Regions from separate parts of the Chryseobacterium vaccae genome, predicted to be linked through region 1. Evidence: riboswitches for the same ligand, from Rfam matches in the RefSeq annotation. Region 1 holds a riboswitch; each other region holds the start of a gene.
What was found. Region 1 has a riboswitch for cobalamin ahead of FW768_RS09190 (TonB-dependent receptor plug domain-containing protein). Riboswitches for the same ligand answer to the same signal wherever they lie in the genome.
Positions count from the first base shown of each region.

Region 2: linked by a shared signal. The riboswitch ahead of FW768_RS22015 (acyl-CoA thioesterase) and the one ahead of FW768_RS09190 (TonB-dependent receptor plug domain-containing protein) in region 1 are both predicted to bind cobalamin.
Region 3: linked by a shared signal. The riboswitch ahead of metE (5-methyltetrahydropteroyltriglutamate--homocysteine S-methyltransferase) and the one ahead of FW768_RS09190 (TonB-dependent receptor plug domain-containing protein) in region 1 are both predicted to bind cobalamin.

Region 1 is NZ_VSWH01000001.1:2,031,261-2,037,182, reverse strand. Features, by position in the region: gene FW768_RS09200 (hypothetical protein) at 1-628, shown strand, start outside; gene FW768_RS09195 (YncE family protein) at 719-1,762, opposite strand; gene FW768_RS09190 (TonB-dependent receptor plug domain-containing protein) at 1,776-3,617, opposite strand; cobalamin riboswitch at 3,650-3,825, opposite strand; gene cdd (cytidine deaminase) at 4,494-4,976, opposite strand; gene namA (NADPH dehydrogenase NamA) at 5,080-5,922, shown strand, end outside.
Region 2 is NZ_VSWH01000001.1:4,793,973-4,799,894, forward strand. Features, by position in the region: gene FW768_RS22000 (HD domain-containing protein) at 1-438, shown strand, start outside; gene FW768_RS22005 (T9SS type A sorting domain-containing protein) at 632-1,534, shown strand; gene FW768_RS22010 (MutS-related protein) at 1,678-3,159, shown strand; gene FW768_RS22015 (acyl-CoA thioesterase) at 3,179-3,562, opposite strand; cobalamin riboswitch at 3,677-3,857, opposite strand; gene FW768_RS22020 (hypothetical protein) at 3,910-4,707, opposite strand; gene FW768_RS22025 (ATP-binding cassette domain-containing protein) at 4,740-5,408, opposite strand; gene FW768_RS22030 (GEVED domain-containing protein) at 5,804-5,922, shown strand, end outside.
Region 3 is NZ_VSWH01000001.1:950,381-956,302, reverse strand. Features, by position in the region: gene FW768_RS04385 (HNH endonuclease) at 1-570, opposite strand, end outside; gene metE (5-methyltetrahydropteroyltriglutamate--homocysteine S-methyltransferase) at 814-3,153, opposite strand; cobalamin riboswitch at 3,333-3,518, opposite strand; gene FW768_RS04375 (Lrp/AsnC family transcriptional regulator) at 3,674-4,135, shown strand; gene FW768_RS04370 (hypothetical protein) at 4,154-4,813, opposite strand; gene FW768_RS04365 (retropepsin-like aspartic protease) at 5,012-5,905, opposite strand.

The DNA of each region.
Region 1 (5,922 bases):
TTATTTTGACGGACAGTTTGCGCTCTGGGAAAGAGAAAAAGAAGATAATAAGGAGGCCGGTAAAATATTTGCCAAAAATCCTTTCTATGAACTGAAATACACCCCGGATTTTATTGATAAAAAAGAAAAATTCAGACTTAATAAAATCAGTATTACCAAAAAGCTGATAGAATATATAGGCAAAGCAGAAAATATCAATGAAAAAGACCGTGATTACTATTACTTTTTAATCGCCAACTGCTATTATAATATGTCACAATACGGAAATGCCTGGATGATGACAAGGTACAGCCTGAGTTCATCAGGAAACATTTCCGTTCGTGAAGATAATGAAGAGTTCAATACCGCAAATCTGGCCAAATTTTATTACGGAAAAGCATTGGAACAGGCTAAAACAGAAAAGTTCAAAGCACTCTGCCTGAGGATGCAGGGCCGATGTGAAAACTATAAACTGGATTTTAAACAGGAGGAAGCCGTAGACTATTTTTACGCTCCTGAAGGATATGAAGAGGAAAGACTTCAGAAAAATAAATATTATCAGGATCTGGCCCATAATTATGGTGATTACTATTCCGATATGATAAGCGGTTGTGATTCCTTTGCAGAGTATTTTAAAGCCAGAAGATAAAAAATCCGGCCGCTTCGAAGAAGCGGCCGGAAAAAAAACACAAATGATGAAAAAAAATAAAATTTATAGTAATACCGAAGTATTATTTTCTTAGTTCCAATATAGTGCGTTAGAACCTAACCCACCAGTCAGTGTCTTAATAATTGTTCCTGAAGTAGCAGAGTAAATAACGATTTTACTACCCGCCGTAAACCCGTTGGAGTCAGAAGTGAAAATCTTATCATTGATTACACTGAATCCGTAAAGATCAGAATAAGGATCAACACTGCTGGCAACAGTAAACAATGGTGAAGTAGGAGCTGTGGTAGCTGCCATATCCATGGTATAAACTTTAGTTCCGGAGCTGAAATAAAACTTACCATTTGAGATCTCAAGGTTCTTTGCGTCTGCAATACCTGTTAAAGTGGTAGTCTTCGTTACAGATCCTGTATTGGAGATCTGATAGATATAAGAATCTGTAGTACCTGCAGCAACAGCATAAACGTTTTGGTCGTTGGCAATCATTTTAGTGATATTTCCGTTAGGAAGTTCAATAACATCCTGAACTTCATTCGTGAAAGTATTGATATAAGTGATCTTATTTCCGTATCCGTACGAAGCATTTTGTACAAAAATCTTATTCCCAGCCTCTACAATTCTTTCAGCAGCACCCGCAGTAACAGGGATTTTTTTGATGAAAGCGTGGTCTGATATCCTATAAACACTTACATATTTATCACCTCCGAACTTATCATTGGTTACATAAATACTGTTATTGGCAAAAGCCATATAACGAGGGGCAACAAGTTCTGTGGTAATTTCACCTTTTGCTTTAAAACTCCCCCGGTTAACTATTTGTATTCTGTTGGAGTTATTTAACAAAAGATAAGCGTTGTCACCATTGAAAGTAATGCTCTGAAGAACATCACCAAGCTTTACTCCATTACTGGAAGAGAAAATATTGTCCTTTTGAGTACTAAGGTCTGCACTTAAAAACGTTACTTCTGCTGTAGGAGACTGAAATTTACCTTCATTAGCAATCAGAAAGCCGTTTCCGTAGAATGCTTCAGGCTCATCATTGTCACTGCTACAGGAAGAGATACCCAAAAGCAGGGTAAAAGCAAAAAAGAGGGATAAAAGTTTGTGTAGTTTCATAATATTTTCAGTTTTAAAAATTAATGGTTGCGTAAATACTGTAGTTTCTCTTAGGCATAGGATAATAGTATACCGTCTGGTACACAGTATCGGTAAGATTATTGACTTTAACCCCTAAAGTATATTTTTTCAGGAAGGTTGCGGAAACTCCGGTATTTAGGATGAAATAAGGATCAAGCGATGTTGCTTTACTTTCATCCGTACTCGTGTAGGTAAGACCGTTGAAAAGCCCCTGAACATACACCTTAAGGAAATCATATTGATATTCCGCTGTTCCGTTAGCTTTGTGTAAAGGAACATACATCATCTGTTTCTGGGTTTCTTTATTCACCGATTTAGAATAGGTATATCCTGCATTCAGTCTTAGCCCGTGCTTGCCCCAGTTTTTATGGAATGAAGCCTGTGTTTCCAGACCATAAGATTCAACTTTGTAGGTATTGAAAGCTCCCCAGTATCCGTAAGGAGTCGGAAGCCAGTTGATATAATCCTTAATATCCATATAATAGGGACTCAAGGTAACTTTAAAATTACCAAAGAGGAACTCATGGTTCATATCGAGGTTGATGGAAGTTTCCGGTTTTAAATCACGGTTTCCGCCGGGCTGCCAGTAAAGATCATTAAATGATGGGAATCTGAAGTTTTTGGAAACACTTATCCCGGCATGATACCATTTCAAAGCATTCCATTTTCCTGAAAAGGAATACAGAAGCGGAGAAGAAATATCCTCAATGAAATTCTGCTTTACACCGGCTTCAAAACGGAGATCCTTTGTTGTAAAATACCTGATAATACCTGCTATAGATCCCACATTTCGACTGACCTTATCCAATCCCGATTCATAACCTTCCCCTTTATTGATCTGGAATTCCCCAATCGCATTGATATTGATCTTTGGAGTGATAAAATAATTGAAATCGTTCTTGAATATATAATTTTTTCCTTCGGCTCCGCTCGTTTTCGGACGGGTAATATCCCCGAAATACTGGAAATTATCCTCCGTATAAGAAGCCTTTAAACTATTGGAAAGATTCGTTGTATTAATATCCCAGGAGATAAGACTTCTTAAAGTCTGAGCGTTGTATTTGGTCTTATTTCCGTTAGGTTCAAAAATAGGGTAGTGCTGGGACGCATCGAAGATCTGGTTCTGCCATGAAATGGTCTGATGGTCCGCAATCTTATAGGAAGCCCCAATATTAAAGGCCGTATTGTAATATTTTCCGTTGAGATTATTATAGGGAGAACTTCCTGTTACAAATTCTGGAACCTTATAATCATTTTCACTGATCACATAGCTGCCCGATGCTTTGAAACTGAATTTTTCATTGCTGTAAGAAGCTTTGACAAAATTATTATAAGTCCCGAAAGAAGCAGCCTCCGAATATAAGGAAGCCCCAAATCCTCTGTTGAATTCCAGATTATTATTAAGATGGATACTGCCGCCAATGGCAGAACTTCCATACTGTACACTTCCTCCTCCTGCTTTCACTTCAAGCTGGTCATAGCCATAAAGCGGAATATTATTCACATCCCCTTGTCCTAAAAAAACAGAGTTGATGTTGATTCCGTTCCATACAAAAGCTGTGTGGCCGGCACTCGTTCCCCGAAAAGACGGTGAAGAAACAGCACCACGGCCATTCTCCTTCATATAAATCTGTGACTGGAACCGTAAAAGCTCAGAAAGACTAGTGGAATTCTTCTCAATATCTTTTGGAGTAATCGTATTGACGTGATGAAACAGTTTAACTTTGCTCATCTGGTTGTCAAATACATAAATGGTATCAATGGCCTTCTCCTGTCCTAAAAGAAAGCTGCCATATGACGAACAAAGCAGTAATAAAGATCTTTTTATATCCATACTAATTTCACTTTTCCTCCGAAAGCAATCTGTTTTTAGTTAGTATTCTGGCAGGTCTCCTGACTTTCGCGTTCTGCACCTTCCCGTATAAACAGTGGTTTGTTGCAGAAACTCTCATTGCGATTTACAGTTGCGGGGACAGTTTGGGTTTTTCACCCAATTCCCTATTATTTCCAATATGCTGGAAACCAAAATTTTTGCAAAGATAAGTTTTTAAATGTATTGGACAACAGGACAGAAAGATGAAACGATAAATGGGAAAACAGGCAGAATTCTATCAGATCCCATAGATTACGTAAATTTTTTGTTGGTTTGATATAATATCGTAATAAATTTAATTATTATCGTGTTTTAAGGTGTAAGAAAATCAAATATTTTCATCCGTTTTACAATCAAATATTTTAAGAGCTAACACAGCCGAAGGCTAATCCACCACTTCATCGAGTCAACGGAGTTGATTCCATCCTTAGCTCCCTAAAATCAAAAGGATCCAGAATAAGGCTTTGCGTGACAAAAAAATATCAAAAGAAGTAATACAAATTAGATTTCCCACAGATTGCACAGATTTTCCAGAAAAAGATCTGCGTCATCTGTGAGATTTGTGGGAACAATATGTATGAAGGTTTTGAAAAGCGATACTTTAAAAATCTGCAAAACCAGATGATCTACGAGCGTGAAATTTTCTCGGATTGATCAGGTTTTTCACCAAGAATTTAAATGAATTTCTATAGGTAAAGCTTTAAACTTTCATATGAAAGCGGTAAAATCTTTTGTGGTTAAAAAAGTTTTATTGCCACAGATACAGATACTTTATTAGTGAATTCGTGGCAAAAAACAACAGATCTTCCATCCAGATTTTGAAATTCTTATCAGCTTTTACAAAAACGATGAATCAAAATAAAACGGAAGCAAATCTTTAATCGCATGTACTTTAAAAACTTCCTCGTTCATACTTGAAAAATAAAGTTCTATATTTTCGTTCTGTTTGGTTTCAAATTCTATTAAACTCTGACGGCAGGCTCCACATGGTGGGATCGGAGGATTTTTCTCATGAAATTCCTTAGGTCCGCCCACTACAAAAATCTTTTCTATTTTAACATCCGGAAAATTGGCGGCTACCCAGAAAAGTGCTGTTCTTTCTGCACACAATCCTGATGGGAAGGCTGCATTTTCCTGGTTGTTACCCGAATAGATTTCTCCGTTTTCAAGAAGTACGGAACAGCCTACCAGAAACTGGGAGTAAGGTGCGTAGGCATTTTCGCGGGCCTGCTTGGCTCTTTCGAATAATTTTTTTTCAATATCGCTCAGTTCGCTGCTGTTTTTAAAATACTCGTAACTGATCTGTAGGTCTTTTTTCATATATTGTACGACTAAAAAAGGGGGGCTAAAATTAGTTCTTTTTAATCAGGTGGGCAATATTTTTTGCTCATTAGATCATTAACCTGAAATTCAAAAGATTAAAATGCTTTATACACCAATAAAATTCAGAAACGTTGAAGTAAAAAACCGTTGGGTGATGTCACCAATGTGCATGTATTCCTGTGAAAACGGACTGGCCAATGACTTTCATTTTGTACATTACGGAAGCAGGGCGCAGGGCGGAACAGGACTGCTCATGGTAGAAGCTACCGGAGTAGAGCCACAGGGAAGGATCACCAATAAATGTATAGGAATATGGAATGATGAACAGGTAGACCAGCTTAAAAAGATCGTTGATTTTGTTCATACCCATTCAGAAAGTAAAATAGGAATCCAGCTGGCCCATGCAGGAAGAAAAGGTTCAACATGGAATAATCAGCAGATTTCTCTTGAAGAAGGTTGGGAAACGCTGGCTCCGAGCCCGATTCCTTATCATCCTTCAGAAAGAATTCCTCATGTTCTGACTACTGATGAGGTTAAACAGCAGGTACAGAATTTTAAAGAGGCTGCCAAAAGAGCGGTAAAAGCAGGTTTTGATATCATAGAAATCCATGGAGCGCATGGATATCTGATCCATCAGTTTCTGTCACCGCTTTCCAATATAAGAACAGATGAATATGGCGGAAGTTTTGAAAACAGAATCCGGTTTTTAGTAGACATCGTAGACGCTGTGAATGAAGAACTGGGCGCAAATACGGCTCTTTTTGTCAGGATTTCCGGAACCGAATACGCAGAAAATGGCTGGAATATTGAAGACAGCGTTCAATTGGCTAAAGTGTTAAAAGAACATTCTGTTGATCTTGTTGATGTTTCCAGCGGAGGAAATATCCATGGAGCGAAAATCTCTGTTTTTAACGGGTATCAGGTTCCGTTTTCTTCCCAGGTA
Region 2 (5,922 bases), 2.8 Mb from region 1:
GCGAAAAACCGTACCGGTATAGATCTGTTGAGAGTGATCAGAATGCTTTCTATTCATGATCTGGTGGAAATTGAAGCCGGAGACACTTTCCTTTTTGACGAACAGGCCATGGTAGGGAAATTTGAAAGAGAAAAAATTTCAGCACAGAAGATTTTTGGTATTCTGGATGAGCCATTGCGTACAGAGTTTTTTAACCTGTGGCTTGAATTTGAAGAAGAAAAAACTCCGGATGCCATATTTGCCTGCTCTATAGACCGGATTATGCCTTTTATTCTGAATTCTCATACCTCAGGAAAAAGCTGGACAGAAGCTGGTGTGACAGAAAAGCAAATCAGAAACATGCTGGAAACAGCTATTACCAGAGCCTCAGATGAAATGGGTGAGGCTTTTGAACTCCTGTTAAGCAGAAGTCTGGAAACAGAAAAGGTTCTAAAATAACCCTGTTTTTCTATAAAAAATGATAGCACTGTTCAGAATTGAGCAGTGCTTTTTTTATTGGGTAAGAGAATTTAATGTATAATACAAATCAATCTCAGTTTTATTGTTGATTTGGTGAATTATTTGATTTTTTTAATTCCGTATATGTTTAATATTCGTACATTTAGGTAAAATATTTATAAAAAGGATTATTATGAAGAAAAAATTACTATTTATTAGTTTGTTGGTTGCAAGTCTTTCTTATTCGCAGGTAACAATAGGTTCAGGAACGAGAGTTGATTCCAACGTAGGCTTATCAGCTCCTATATCGATTTATTATGGATACAGTTTGTCTCAGCAGCTTTATCTAGCCAGTGAGATCGGAGGTCCGATGATGATTCAGCAATTAAAATTCTATACAAAAACGGCTCCGTCTGCATTGAATAATACAGGAGAAATAGAGGTCTGGATCGGTCACACCGCTTTGAATGGATTCCAGAATACCGTAAGCACCACCGGAGCAGGATGGATTCCTATAGCACAGCAGCAAAAATCACTTACAAGCGGAAGTGTTTCCATCAATGGAAATGAAATTACACTTATTTTAGATACCCCATTTTCCTACAATGGTACAGATAATCTTGTGATTACGGTGGATGAGAATCTGCCAGGAGATGACGGATCAAATTATCCCTTCTACCAGACTGCCGATTATACCGAGGATATGACACTCATCAACAGGAATGATGATGACAATCCTGATCCTGCCAACCCTCCGATGAACTATACAGGACCGTCTTCTACCTCCACAACCCAGGCACAGTCTAAAAAGTACAAGCCTATTCTTACGCTGATTGGTCAGAATTTAGGAGTAGCAGAAGTAAAAACAATCGGAGATGCAGAAGTTTCTCCTAATCCTGCTTCTGATTTTGTTACAATCACAAGCAAACGTTCTGTGAATTCTGTGGATATATTAGATCTAAACGGAAGAAGAATGAACAACTCAGGATTAATGGACAATAAAATAGATGTGAGTAACCTGTCTTCCGGAATTTACTTTCTGAGAATCAATTTTAAAGACGGATTGAGCACAACTAAAAAAATAGTCAAAAAATAACGACAGTTGTTTTTTTGTATTTTAATAGAGAGTTTCGGGCGGCCGGAGGCCGCCCGAAACTTTTTCCTCAAAATTTATAATCTCTTCTACTTAAGAAATCCCTTGTAACGATTCAACTATTTTAAAGTCTAATTAAAATAAAAATGGATTTTGATTTAAGTTCTATAAGGAAATATTATCTGTTTAAAAGCCATGATAATAGAGTATTTCAGAATATTCCGGATGAAACGGCTGAAGATTTAAATCTTGATTTCCTCTTTTTTAAACTGGATCAGACAAAATCCAAAATAGGGAGGCAGTATTTTTACTCCAAACTGAGGATCATCCCTCAAAATAAAGATCCTTTCTTTGACCATTACATGGACTACTGCAGTGAAAATAAAACGGATATTATTGAGAAAGAACTCGAAAAACTGAATAAATTTCATGATTATGAAATCATTGATCTGATTGAAAACAGAATTTTTATTAATCAGAAATACCTTAATTACGCAAAACTTTCACTCACCTTACTCTGTATTATCCTGGTCTGCGGTATTTTTGTGAAGCCTGTTCTCGGATTTATTGTTCCCTTGTTTTTAGTCAATGCTTATTTTCATTATGCCAATAAAAGCTATGTGGAATATTACAATGCGATTATTTCCAGATTATATACTGCCATTATAGTAGCGAAAAATATAAGCAAAACAAAGGCTCTGGCGGAAGAATATAAGACCATTGATCTCAAAAGATTAGTGCGGGTCATATGGTCGGCAAATGCAGCACAACAATTGGCGAAAAATGAGTTTCTGATCGTTTTCTGGTTATTACTGGAAATTGCCAGGATCACCTGCAATCTTGAGATTTTCGGATTCAGCAGGAACGTAAATATTCTGAATGCTTCCAAAGACAATCTGCTGAAAATTTATGAATATATCGGTAAAATCGATACTGCTGTAACCCTCTCTGAAATTAAGCATCAATATACGGTTTGCAGACCGGTTTTCAGTGAAAAGAAAGAAATAAAGGCAGAGAAAATTTATCATCCTCTGATTGATGACTGTGTGAAAAATGATCTGCATATTTCAGATTCCGGTATTGTTCTTACGGGATCAAATATGTCCGGTAAAACAACCTTTATGAGAAGCCTGGCTGTTAATGCACTGATGGCTCAGCTATTCGGATTTTGCTTTGCAGATGCTTATGAAGCTCCTTTCATGAAGATCTTAACCTCAATTTCAATTAAAGACGACATTAATGAAAACAAAAGTTATTATCTGGAAGAAGTATTAAGAATCAAAGATTTCTTTAATGAAAAAGAAGGTTTTAATCTGATCCTGATTGATGAAATTTTTAAAGGTACGGGAACCAAAGAAAGAATAGCCATAAGTAAAGCTGTTTTAAAAGCCATGAACTCTGAGCGAAACTTAATCTGCATTACCACCCATGATCTGGAAATAGCCCATTTCCTGGAAAAAAATAATTATGCCTTGTACTATTTTTCGGAAGAAATACAGGAAGATAAACTGAGGTTTACTTATCAGCTGAACCAGGGAGTCAATCAAAAACCAAATGCCATAAGAATTTTGAAAATGTACGGGTACCCCGAAGAACTCATCAAAGAGTCCTATACCTATCTTGAATAATTATGGCAATGGAATGCTTTTATAGAATACGGATCGGTTTCTTGAATTCATCGATCGCTACAAAAGTGAAATCACCAACAATTGCTCTTTCTCTTTCGTAAGAATACATCTGTTCCGTGTAGATTTCTACATTCACCTTCATACTGGTCTTTCCGACGTAAGATACTTTTCCGATCAGTTCTACAATCGTACCGGCAGGAATAGGCTTTTTAAAATCAATTTTGTCGCTGCTTACCGTGACCACTCTTTTACGGGCAAAACGGGTTGCCGTAATAAAAGCTACCTCATCCATCAGCTGCATGGCCGTACCTCCGAAAAGAGTATCATAATGATTCGTAGTGTTGGGGAAAACCGCTTTAAAAATCCTGGTTTCGGATGCTTCAATTCTTTCTTCTGTAGTCATATTTCATTATTAATTAAAGCGAGATGAAATAAATTAAAACAACAGAACAATAACAGGAATCATAGGAATTCCTGAAACAATTCATCGGATCAATAAACTTCAAATCGCGAAAGTTTTTTGTTTAAAGAAAAGGCAGGTCTCCTGACTTGTAACATCTTTTATCTCCTTCCCGTGCCCTGCACAGTGGATCTTTTGATAAAAAATTCAGTTACTTACAGTTGCGCGACAGTCCGTGATTTCCACACGGTTCCCTTTTAATCTGCGTAAAGCAGAACCAGTTTCTATGATGAATAAGTACAAAACTTTTTCAGTTGCAAAAATAAGGATAATACAGAGAAAAACAGCAATTATTCCGGATTATTATAAATGATCTGGCTCATTACCCTTCCTTCCTTGATCGTCCAGAGGGTAGTATACCTGTTTTCACCGGATCCGTTAATCATGTAGAGATAGATATGGTCGTTATCAAGAGCGGTTACACCAATATTGTTGAAATCCATGGTAGGTTGGAACATATTTTTAATCGCTTCACGAACAAAAACAGAACCTCTTCCCGGCTGCTGTACTCTGATTGATTTGATTTCAGTCATTCCTTCTGGAATTTCATTTTTGATACCCCACGGCTTTACTTTATCAATGGTAAGAATTTTTCCGTCAGCATCTTTTTCCTGCTTACGATAGCTTGCGTTGGAAGGATATACATCAATCACCACTTTGGTTCTTTGAGAGGTAGGGATCTTAGGATTGCTGTTGTCTGTGAAAATTAAAGATTTCCCGTTTTTAGATTTGGTAGGGGTAAAAGCAGGAAGCTGATCAACAAAAGAAATACGTCCTTTGTTTACCATTCCTTCTTTGTCAAGGGTTTCATACCTTACAAAAGGTTTATCATCATCTTGTTTTTCAGGATATTTAATCCAGATCCATTCCGTTTCTCCCGGAGCCGGTTTTACATAAACAAACACGTCCCCTTTACGCATACGGATCTTATCTACAATCTTTCTGTAATCCTCTTTGTGTACACGTACATTGGCATAACCTTCCTCAGCTTTTACAACACCGAAAGGAACTTTATTCTGCCCTTTAACAAATGCTAAAGAAAAAATACTGAAAGCGGAGAGATACAATGCCTTGTTTACAGAAATCATGATGAAATTTTTTTGACCCTCAAATATATAAATTAAAAACTTTTCGGAAGATAATTAAATTGTTTCAGTTCTTCAAAATCTTTGATTTTTCTCAAATAGGTTTGGGCGAGAAAGTAAATATCATCAGCCATCCTGAATAGAGGTTCATAATTGTGATCAGAAATAATAATGCCTTTATAGGCTGACTGCCTTTTGATGATTCTTTCCATTTCATCACAGAATTTAGGAGAAATCCCGCTGAAAGGTTCATCCAGCAAAATAAAATCAGCTTCAGAATAGAGGATAAGTAGTGTTTCTACGATTCTTTTTTCTCCCCCGGAAAGATCCCTGGTTGTCTCCTCTAAAAAGGGTTTCATCATATTAAGATGATAAAGTTTTTCCCTATTTTCTTCATTACAGAACAGTGAAATTAAGTTTTTTATCCTGATATTTTTCGGAAGGAAAAAAGTACGCTGAGGCAGGTAAGCAATTCTGCTTTTCCGGTCAGACAGGGTTTTGAGAATGGTGTCATTATATTTAATAAACTGGGTATCACCTTTTATTGTTCCGAACATGATCTGGAGCAGCGTAGACTTTCCTCCGCCCGCCGGGCCGATAATTCCTGAGATTTTCCCGGTTTCACAGCTTAGAAAAACATCCTGAAGAATTTTTTTGGTACCGAAAGATTGGGTTATACTGTCTGCATGAAGCCTGTTTACCATAATCCTGAGAGCATTTTTACAATTAAACTTAATGATAAAGTGAAGACCCAGAGGAATATTCTTGAAAATCCAAAGTTCGCATAAAAGAAATATTCACCTTTTAACCTTATTTCATAGATGAAAAAATGAAGCAGGGGAAGAATCAATAGAAAACATAGTCCGAAATTTCCAATGCTGAATCCACTTAAAAAACAAACCAGCAGAGAAAATAATACCGCCGGAAACAGAAGTTTGTAATAAAAGATCCAGAGAACCCTGATGTTTTTATCCATATTTCAAAAATACAAAGAAAAGTGTCTGTATATAACCATAATATAGGACCCATGCTTTAAAAAATGTAAAAATATTTGATTTTTTAGTGTAATTTTAAGGTGAAAATTCAATAACCATTGACTATGAGAAAAAAACTACTTTTTATGCTCCTGCTTTCTACAGGAACAATGCTGCTTCAGGCCGCAAAAATTACCGGAAAAGATATTTTCGTAAACAGCTTCAAAACACCTGTTAATGTTAT
Region 3 (5,922 bases), 1.1 Mb from region 1:
TGAAGTTAGATAATCGTTAGTTTGTAGATAATCAGAGGCTTTTATTAACCCTAAATTATAAAGACATAAGCTTAAAGACTTATTGATATGACTAAGTAAGGCATCGTCGTCTTTTAATTCATAATAAAATTCCTTAGGATTTTCAAATACATTGTTATATTTAGTTCTATCACTACCACCGTCGACATCAATTTTAGGAGAAAGACTTTTTGATTTTCTTATAGTTATGTTTAAACCTTTAGGATTAGTTTTTGATTCTGCGCAACCTACTACAGCGCCTTTTCCAAATTTATCGAAACAAATCGCTACATATATTCCATCTGATACTTTTTGGTTGGGAGGAAGAATACACACATGGGTTACATGGGGGAAGTTTGCTGCACCTTGAGATACCTCTATTGTTAAATTTGTACCCTCAAAATTTTGATATTTTTCTTCTAATTCAAGTTTAAAATTATTAAGAGCTTTTTTTACATTATTTAAAATAGGATTGTCGGTCTTTATGGTTTGGCTTTTTACAATAGGATTATTTTGCCTGAATTCACAGATTTGATTAAAATAATTAGTCATTAGATTTTTAAAACGAAACTAATAATTTTTTATTTATTTACAAACAAGATGAATTTTTTAAACCCCAATCAATTGAAAACAAGAGTTCGGTCTCTATTTTATCTAAAATGAATAATTCTCCTGATAATCTGACATATCAATAATATTCCGAGATAAACCAATATAAAGGCCCACTTTATTCAATAGGAGCGGGCTTTAGCCCGCTCCCAAAAAAACAAAAAATCCTTCGGCTTTAGCCAAAACCTAAAACCAATGATTCCCTAGTTTCTCCCTTGCCACATACTCCGCACTCGCTTCCTTTGCAGCCCCCACCATGGCAATCAGAGCCTTTTCCGTTTCATCCCAGTGTCTTGTTTTCAGACCACAGTCAGGGTTTACCCAAAGCTGCTGTGCCGGAATTACGGCTTGTGCCTTATTCAACAATTCTACCATTTCTTCTTTGGACGGAACTCTTGGAGAATGAATATCATAAACTCCTGGACCGATCTCATTCGGATATTTGAAATCAGCAAAGGCATGCAGCAGTTCCATCTGGCTTCTGGAACATTCTATGGTGATTACATCGGCATCCATATCCGCAATATTCTGGATAATGTCATTAAATTCAGAATAGCACATATGCGTATGAATCTGAGTAGCATCTTCCACGCCGCTGGCAGAAATTCTAAAGGCTTCTACTGCCCATTTCAGGTAACTTTGCCAGTCGGATTTCCTCAACGGAAGACCTTCACGAATGGCGGGTTCATCAATTTGGATAACCCTGATGCCTGCTTTCTCCAGATCGGTTACCTCATCACGGATAGCCAGAGCAATTTGTTTGCAGGTAAGAGAACGGGGCTGATCATCCCGTACAAAAGACCATTGAAGGATGGTTACAGGACCTGTCAGCATTCCTTTTACCCATTTCGTAGTTAATGATTGGGCATATTGTGACCAATAAACGGTCATAGGATGAAGTCGGTGGACATCTCCATAAATAACAGGCGGTTTTACACACCGGCTTCCGTAGCTTTGTACCCAACCGTTTTGAGTGAAGGCAAATCCGGAAAGCTGTTCTCCGAAATATTCCACCATATCATTCCGCTCAAATTCTCCGTGAACGAGTACATCAATTCCTGTCTTTTCCTGCCAGCGGATTGTTCTTTCCGTTTCTTTTTTCAGTAGTTCATCGTAATGTCCGGCAGTGAGTTCCCCTTTTTTGAATTTCGCTCTCCAGCTTCTTACTTCTTTGGTCTGAGGAAACGAGCCAATGGTTGTTGTTGGGAACAATGGAAGTTGAAGGACTTTCTGTTGGACTTCTTTTCTGATGTTGAACGGATTATTTCTCTGTGCATCTGCTTCAGTGGTTACGGAAATGCGGTCTTTAACTTCCTGATGATGAATAAGCGTTGATACTTTACGGTTTTCCAGTGCTTTCCTGTTTTCAGCTAATACCTGCAAAGTATGATAATCCGGATTTTCTGAAGCTAGCTTTTTCAAAACAGCGATTTCTCCAATCTTTTGTTTGGCAAAAGCCATCCATTGTTTAATTTCAGGAGACAAAACTTCTTCATTAGTTTCCGAGTCAAGATCGAAAGGAACATGGAGGAGCGAACAGGAAGGCGCAATAAAGACCCGTTCTGATCCGATTTCACTGACCGCTTTTTTAATCCAGTGAAGCGATCTTTCAAAATCGTTTTTCCAGATATTTCTTCCGTCCACAACTCCAAGAGAAAGGCTTAATGTGGTAGGAATTGCCTGTAAAACGTCATCCAACTGCTCAGGACAGCGCACTAAATCAATATGCAAAACATCTGTCGGAAGGGAAGAAGCCAGAGAAAGATTGTCTTTTAATCCTTCAAAATAAGAGGCAATGATCAGTTTAAGATCCGGAAACTGTTTTCTGATTTCACCATAAATATAGTGATACGTTTCTTTTGCTTTTTCATTTAAATCCAAACCGAGGAACGGTTCATCAAACTGAATGTATTCTGCACCGTGGTGTTCTAGCTCTTTTAAAATTTCAATATAAACAGGCAAAAGATTTTGAGCCAGATCCAATTTGTCGAAATCTTCTTCTTTTTCTTTACCCAAAAGCAGGTAAGTAACCAATCCGATAATGACAGGTTTCGCATTAATCCCGGATTGTTTGGCACGGATAAATTCTTTGATGATTTTATCGGAAAATAATCTGAAATTCTGGTTTTTCCTGAATTCAGGAACGATATAATGATAATTGGTGTCAAACCATTTGGTCATTTCCATGGCAGTGATGTCCAGACCGTTTTTCTGATAGCCTCTGGCCATAGCAAAGTAAAGATCAAGCTCTGAGTAAGATTCTTCAGAAGCAATAGCCTGATAACGTTCCGGAATGGCTCCAACGGTAAGCGTCATATCCAATATCTGATCATAATACGAAAAATCATTACACGGAATAAGATCGATGCCTGCTTCCTGCTGGATTGTCCAGTTGGCTTGGCTGATGGTTTCCCCGGTTTCCAGCAATTGTTGCAATGATGTTTTACCTGCCCAATATTGTTCACAGGCTTTTTTGAGTTCTCTGTTGCTGCCAATACGCGGGCAGCCAAGTAGGTGTGTTTGCATTTTCTTTCAAACTTTTAAATTAAACAATGGTTTAAAAGCTCTTTTGAATGCTTCGCTATGCCGCCGCGGAAAGAAAATAAAGGAAACGCAGAGATACAAAAAGGACGTAATTTTCCTGTTAACGGTAGAATACGTTCAAAGTATCATCTGTATGACCCAAAGCTTCAGACCGCGGAAGCATTGTCAATCCGGAACAGGCAGGTCTCCTGGCTTGCAGCGGCATCTGTCATCCTTCCCGCTTTTGGCAGTGGATATGCTGGGACAGAAACCTTTGGTATGCTGCTTACAGTTGCGCGACAGCTCGTGATTTTCACACGATTCCCTATTAATCTACGCTACGTAAAACCTCTTCCGTTTTGATGAAGTATTATAAAGAACAAAATAGGGGATAAAGATATAGAATTAAGATAATTGATTGGCTGTATTTTGAAAATTTAGAATAATATTTTGAATTGATCTTATTATAAAGCTGAATATTCTGTATTTTTGAAAAAAATGACCGTAAAAAGAATATTATCCTGTGGAAAGACTTGATGAAAAGGATCTTCAGTTGCTGAGAATCCTGCAAAAGAATGCAAAACTGACCGTTAAAGAGCTGGCAAAAGAAATTAACCTGTCTCCGTCACCTGTTTTTGAACGGGTCAAAAGATTAGAACAGGAAGGTTATATCAAGCATTATGCAGCTGTTCTGGAAGCTGAAAAGCTGAACAGGGGTTTTACGGTTTTCTGCCAGATTAAGCTGAAAATTCATGACAGAGCTGTCGGAAATAAGTTTGTAAAAGACATCCTTAATATTGAAGAAGTAGCGGAATGTTACAATATCTCCGGCGATTTCGATTTCCTGCTGAAAGTTCAGGTAAGGGATATGAAACATTATCAGGATTTTGTCTTCAATACATTGGGATCGGTAGATTCTATCGGAAGCACACACAGTACTTTTGTAATGGCGGAGGTAAAAAATACCCATGGGGTTTCCATATAAATATTATAAAGGACAATATTATTTGCTCCTGACTTCCAGAATATTTTCTACAGGTTGCTCCGGATGTTCAAGATAAACTTTATTCATATCGACTTTTCGCAGCCAATCAGAAACTTTAAAACTCCGTAGCGGCAATTCTGTTGAATCTTTATTGATCTCAAAGCTCAGGCTTTTAATGGTATTTCCTCCACCGAAGGATTGTCCCCAGAACTTGTTTTTATCATAGCTGATAAGACGGTTGTCCAGATTTTTACCTTCTGTATCATAAACTTCCGGACGGGTATAGGTTTTATCAAAAGTCCATTGGGTAATATACCCGATTCCGTTAGAGTCAACTGTTAATTCATTTTTACTGAGTTTTGAAAGCACAAGATTGATTTCTCCGGAATATCCTTTGGGAACAATAATTTTTAAGGTTGGGGAATATAGTTTATAACATGAAACTATTAAAACAGGAATTGATGTTAAAAAAACAATTGATATAAATTTAGTTTTGCGGAATATAAGGCTCAATATAAAGGACAGAAACAAAATCAGCCCTATAACCATAACCAGTATAACGACAGAAACAAATATTCCCGAAAACAAACCCCCTCCCGGCATATCTTTCAGCTGGTATAAAAAATAGAGCAGTAAGAAGGCTGATAAAACAGGAGAAATTCTCTTTACAGTGTTCATACAGGTTTCGTTTTTAACAAATTTAAGCCAAATGTTCAGAAAGAACAATCGTTAAGGGTACTTAAAATCTTCAGTATAATTAGGATGGATTTTCGAATTAAGATCTGCTTATTAAAAATCTTTAATTTTTTCCTTAATGAATCTTAACACTTAAAGGCTCTTAATGTTTCAAAGAAAATTTAAGTCGTTTTTTATGATTTAAAAAGACTCATACAGATGTTTATTAATCTTAAAATAAATGAGCTGTCTTTTAAAGTCAATAATCGTATTGAATTTCTTCAGGAATTTATTTCCGAAAAAGCCGGCCATTTTCTCTGTGGCATCAATACCTTCTTTAGAGCTTGAAAGAGTAACCGGAATATTATAAAGAAACTTTTGGGCAAATTTCAGGGAAGGGCAGAGTACAACGGGCATTTCATATACGGAACCGTCCGAGCCTTGAGCGGTTGCTTTTCCTATTGTTTTCATGATGTTTGCCAAAGCATTTTTCCTGGCAAAAGGGGAAGCAATGGTCAGCGCATCATCTGCACCGCTGTCAAGACCAAATAATCCAGAATATTCTTTGCCGTTGACTGTGAAACTGCTTTCTACAGCCGGATAATCATTCACCATGTGAAGTTTCATTTTTTCATATCCCGTAAAATCAATGGTTGTGCTGTTTTCGTCGTGAAACTGGATCTCCTTTTTATGGTAATCGATTTCAATAATCTTTCCTTTCATCAGGTCTGTGCCGAAAACGCCATCAAAATGATCAGTTTCATAAGGGATCAGAGTGAACAGAACATCCTTTTTTTCCATATCTCCCAATTGTACAGTGTTATGACTGCTGTGTTCAACAGAGTTTGTTCCATTAGAACCCTGATTGACAGATTTACCATCAATGATAAGATCTGGTTTTTTCTTTGCTTGCATATTGATAACAGAACCGTTGGCACCGGTATCCAATAAAAACTTTATATTGTCGGTTTTGTTGACTTTACAATAGATATAGATTGAATGATCTTCCAATGAAAACGGGATAATAACCGGGCTATTTTGTGCTGTTATTCCAATACTGATCAATGCTGCTAAAAAAAGATAAAAGAATTTCATAACGTTCTGTTTACCGG